DNA from 2 places in the Stenotrophomonas sp. STEN013 genome. Region 2 is predicted to be linked to the other one. Evidence: riboswitches for the same ligand, from Rfam matches in the RefSeq annotation. Region 2 holds a riboswitch; the other holds the start of a gene.
What was found. Region 2 has a riboswitch for cobalamin ahead of ACVOMH_RS09905 (ribonucleoside-diphosphate reductase subunit alpha). Riboswitches for the same ligand answer to the same signal wherever they lie in the genome.

Region 1: it holds a riboswitch for cobalamin, as region 2 does, so the genes downstream of both, btuB (TonB-dependent vitamin B12 receptor) here and ACVOMH_RS09905 (ribonucleoside-diphosphate reductase subunit alpha) in region 2, are expected to answer to the same signal.

Annotation. Positions count from the first base shown of each region.
Region 1 covers NZ_JBRREO010000008.1:12,120-14,510, forward strand. Annotated here, with positions in the region: gene btuB (TonB-dependent vitamin B12 receptor) at 1-1,029, opposite strand, end outside; cobalamin riboswitch at 1,146-1,383, opposite strand; gene cobT (nicotinate-nucleotide--dimethylbenzimidazole phosphoribosyltransferase) at 1,472-2,391, shown strand, end outside.
Region 2 covers NZ_JBRREO010000004.1:22,492-24,882, forward strand. Annotated here, with positions in the region: gene ACVOMH_RS09905 (ribonucleoside-diphosphate reductase subunit alpha) at 1-1,371, opposite strand, end outside; cobalamin riboswitch at 1,640-1,863, opposite strand; gene ACVOMH_RS09910 (Na/Pi cotransporter family protein) at 2,013-2,391, shown strand, end outside.

The DNA.
Region 1 (2,391 bases), on a different contig from region 2:
GCTGATCTGCTGGCCTTCGCCGAACTTGATGTCGCCTTGCACGGCGGCGGTGTCGCGACGGGTGTTGAACACGCTGGCCAGGGTGCGCGCGCCGCCGGCCGCGAAGTAGCTGTCGGCCTGGTCGTTGCTGCGGCCGAGCTGCGCGCTCAGACGGAAGCTGTCCGAGGGCGCCCATGCCAGCTTGCCCCCGTAGACCTGCTGGCGGTTGTCGGCTTCGTTGCCGCCGAAGATGCTGCCGTCGTACTCGTTGAAGCTGTCCGAGTTCAGCATGTGGCCTTCCAGGCTCAATGCCTCGCTCAGCGCATAACCGCCGCGCACGTTGATCGAGGTGTTGCGGTAGCCGTCACGGTCCGGCTCATCGGCATAGCAGCCCGCGCCCCAGCCGGCGGCGGTGCCGCGGCAGGCGTTGATGCCGTCGGTGCTCTGGTAGCCGCCCTGGGCGGAGATCCAGCCGCGTTCGCCGCGGTTGCTGAAGCCGGCACTGGCCTGGCGCAGGTTGTGGCTGCCGGCGGTGAGCGCCAGATTCTGCTGCAGGCCCTGGCCGGCGGCGCGGGTGAAGATCTGGATCACGCCGCCAATGGCTTCGGAGCCGTACAGGCTCGAACGCGGGCCGCGCACGATCTCCACGCGCTCGATCTGGTCGACCGGCAGGTCCTGCAGGGTCGGCATGCCGTTGGTGGCCGAACCGATGCGCACACCGTCCACCAGCACCAGCACCTGGTTGGAGTTGCTGCCACGCAGGAACAGCGAGGTGATCTTGCCGGCGCCGCCCTGGTTGGCGAAATCCAGGCCGGCGCGGCCGCGCAGCAGTTCCAGCAGCGAGCTGGCCTGGCTGCGGTCGATCTGCACGCGGTCGATCACCTGCACCGGCACCACGCTGTTCTCGATCGAGACCGGGGTACGGGTGGCGGTGACGGTGATGTCATCGAGTCGGGTCGGAGCCGGCTCGGTCGGTGCGTTCTGCGCGGCGGCAACGCCCGGCAAGGCCAAGGCAAGGGCGAGGGAAAGGGTGTGGTAAGACAGTTTCATGGAAGCTCCTGGACCTGCGCGCTCCCGCGCAGGCGGATGGGGAAGGCTGCCAGAAGAGGGAAGAAGACGGAGGTCGCGCACACGGCGCTACAGCCGCCGCCATGCCCTCCGCATCGCAACCAGTCGGCTTCCGGGCCGGTCTCCGGACTCGCAGGCGAGGCAGCCGAGGCTGCTTCCGACCAGGCGCCTTCCCGTGCCATGCACAGTGGCGGTGTTGCCTGGTCTTGTCCTGCTTACCGTTGCGGGGGCAGTGCCGGAATGGCGGACGGCTGGAATTCCAGCAGGGCGCGGCACCGGCTTCCCGTTTCAACCGTCCGGCAAGGCCGGCCGGTCACCCGAAAGTGCGCGCATTCTATGCGATCACCGCCAGGCTTGCGCAAAAGGCCGGCAACTGCGCCCGGGCGGTTAAAATGCGCGATTGCATCGCAGTATCGGAACAGTCGTGACAGAAACGTGGTTCGGGCAGGCCTGTGGGCAGCCTTCGCAGGAACACCGCCAACGTGCCATCGCCCGCCAGCGGCAGCTGACCAAGCCCGAGGGCGCACTGGGCCGGCTGGAGACGCTGGCCATCGAACTGGCCGCGCTGCAGGCCGCTGACCGGCCGCAGGCCGCGCAGGTGCCGGTGATCGTGTTCGCCGGCGACCACGGGGTTGCCGCGCGCGGGGTCTCGGCCTATCCGGCCGAAGTCACGGTGCAGATGCTGCACAACTTCGCTGCCGGGGGCGCGGCTGTCGCGGTGCTGGCGCGTGAGCTGGGCCTGCCGCTGCATGTGTGGGATGTGGGCAGCCGCGCGACCGCCCCGATCGCCGGAGTCGTCACCGACAAGGCCCGTCACGGCACCGCGGATTTCAGCACCGCCGAGGCGATGTCGGAAGCCGAATTGCGCGCCACTTTCGACGCCGGTCGGCGCGCGGTGGACCCTGTCTGCGCCGGCGGCGCGGACCTGCTGGTGCTGGGGGAAATGGGCATCGGCAATACCACCTCCGCCAGTGCTCTGGCCGCGGTGCTGGGGCCGTTGCCGCTGGAGGAGCTGGTCGGCATCGGCACCGGGCTGGACGCGGTGCGCATGGTGCAGAAGAAGAACATCATCGCCCGCGCGCTGGCCCTGCATGGCGAGGCGATCAACGCCGCGGCATCACCGGGCTGGGAAGCGCTGCGCCGCGTCGGCGGGCTGGAGATCGCGGCGATGAGCGCGGCGATGATCGCCGCCGCACAGCGCGGCGTGCCGGTGCTGGTGGATGGCTTCATCGTCTCGGCCGCCGCGTTGGCCGCGGTGCGCATCAATCCCGGGGTACGGCCGTGGCTGCTGTTCTCGCACCAGTCGGCTGAGCGCGGGCATGTCCGCCTGCTCGAGCTGCTGCA
Region 2 (2,391 bases):
ATCGAAGTCACCGTGCGCGTCGAAGTGGTTGCCTAGGTTGATCGAACCCAGGTTGCACACCGCGGTCTCCTCGTCGGAGGTGATCTCCAGGATCTCGGTGCACAGGTTGGACAGGTGGATCACATTGCCCGGGCGCAGGGTCTGGTTGCTGGCCTTGTTGCACTTGTCCTTGAACGTCATCCAGCCGTTGCCGGTCTCGGCCAGGGTGCGCATCATCCGGCCGTACAGCTTGCGCGCGGAAATGCGCTTGGCCGCCTTGCCCTGCGTTTCGGCCTGCAGATAGGCGCGCTCGAACGCCTCGCCGTACAGGTCGGTCAGCTCCGGTACCACGCTCGGATCGAACAGCGACCATTCCTGGTCGGCTTCCACGCGGGCCATGAACAGGTCCGGCACCCAGTTGGCCAGGTTGAGGTTGTGGGTGCGGCGCGACTCGTCACCGGCGTTGTCGCGCAGCTCGAGGAAATCCTCGATGTCGGCGTGCCAGGTTTCCAGATAGACGCAGGCCGCGCCCTTGCGCTTGCCGCCCTGGTTGACCGCCGCCACAGAGGAATCGAGCGTCTTCAGCCACGGCACGATGCCGTTGGAATGGCCGTTGGTGGAGCGGATCAGCGAGCCGCGCGAGCGCACCCGCGAGTAGCTCACGCCGATGCCGCCACTGAACTTGGACAGCTGCGCGATATCGCCGTATCTGGCGTAGATCGACTCGAGCGAATCGCGCGGCGAATCCAGCAGGAAGCACGAGGACAGCTGCTCGTGCACGGTGCCGGAATTGAACAGGGTCGGGCTGGACGGCAGGTAATCCAGGCTGCCCATGCGCTGGTACAGCGCCAGCGCCTCGGGTACGTCTTCGCTCAACGCGCTGGCGATGCGCAGGAAGAACTGCTGCGGGGTCTCGATCACCTTGCGCGTGTGCGGATGGCGCAGCAGGTAGCGGTCATACAGCGTGCGCAGGCCGAAGTAGTCGAAGTTCAGGTCGTACTCGGGGTTGACCGCATCGTTGAGCTTGCGCGCGTTGATCTGCACGAAGCCCAGCAGCCGTTCGTTGATCAGGCCGACCTCGTGGCCGCGGGCGATGGACTGCGAGAACGCGTGGATCTCCTGCCCGGAGACTTCCTTGGCGATGAAGCTGGCCAGCAGGCGCGCGGCCAGGCGGCCGTACTCGGGCTCCTCGCCGATCAGCAGTGCGGCGGTGCGGATCGACAGCTCGTCCAGCTCCTGGGTGGTGGCGCCGTTGTACAGGCCGGAGATGGTGCGGGTGGCCACACGCATCGGATCGACCGCGTGCAGGCCCTCGCAGCAGCGCTGGATCGCGCGCACGATCTTGTTCAGGTCCACCGGCTCGACCACACCGTTGCGCTTGGTCACGCTCATCGCGGTGGCGGTCGGCGGCGGGGTCAGCAGGAATTCGTCCGCCGTGGCGGGGGCGACGGCGGCGGGCGTTTCGGAAATGGTCACGGCGTTTCTCCATGCGTGATGCACGCAGCTCCCGTCCCTCGACAGGTGCGGGGCCGGCGGTTCCAGAGCATGGGGACGCGGTGTCGCACGGACCGCGACGCGCGGACCGGCCAGGTCCACGTCACGGCTCGTGATGCACCGACCATCTCCCCCCGGAGATTCGCGCGGCCGGCACCGCGCGGTGTGCTTCGCGCGGCTGTCGGCAGGTCTTCGGACTCATGGGCGCGGAGGCGCAGGCCTCCTCCTTCTCCGCCGCTTCCCAAGGCCGGACGGCCTCAGTGCTGTGTGGCGGGGTCGTTCCCAATTACCGCTGCGGGGCAGTGCTGGAATGGCCCGGACAGGCGTCACCAGCTTCCCTCTTAGTCCACCGGGTTGCTGCCCGGCGGAACCGACGCGCACAAGATACTGGGCAAAAGTGACAGCCGCAACACTAGATATTGTGAACAACCCTGTGCACAACCCGGCCGCAAGCTTGTCCCGCCACGGTTGCGGGGCATCGCCGGACGGCAGCATATTTTTCTCAAAGCTGGTTCAATCCCCGGCCCTTCCTGCGGGCCGTGGCCTTGAAACAGACGTTCAGATGGATCGCTGTGGCGGTGCTGGTGTTGCTGCTGGGCGCCTCGTTCCACTACAGCGGCGGCTGGCTGCAGCTGTGCGCGGGGCTGGCACTGTTCCTGTTCGGCATGCAGTGTCTGGAACAGGGGCTCAAGGCGCTGGCCGGCGGCGGCATGGAGCGCCTGCTCGCGCGCAGCACCGCCACCCCGTTCAAGGGCCTGCTGTTCGGCGGCGGCGCCACCTTGCTGCTGCAATCGAGCACGCTGGTGTCGCTGCTGACCATCGCCTTCCTCGGCACCGGGCTGATCCAGCTCGGCGGCGCGATCGCGGTGCTGCTGGGCGCCAATCTCGGTGCCACCAGCGGCATCTGGCTGCTGGCGC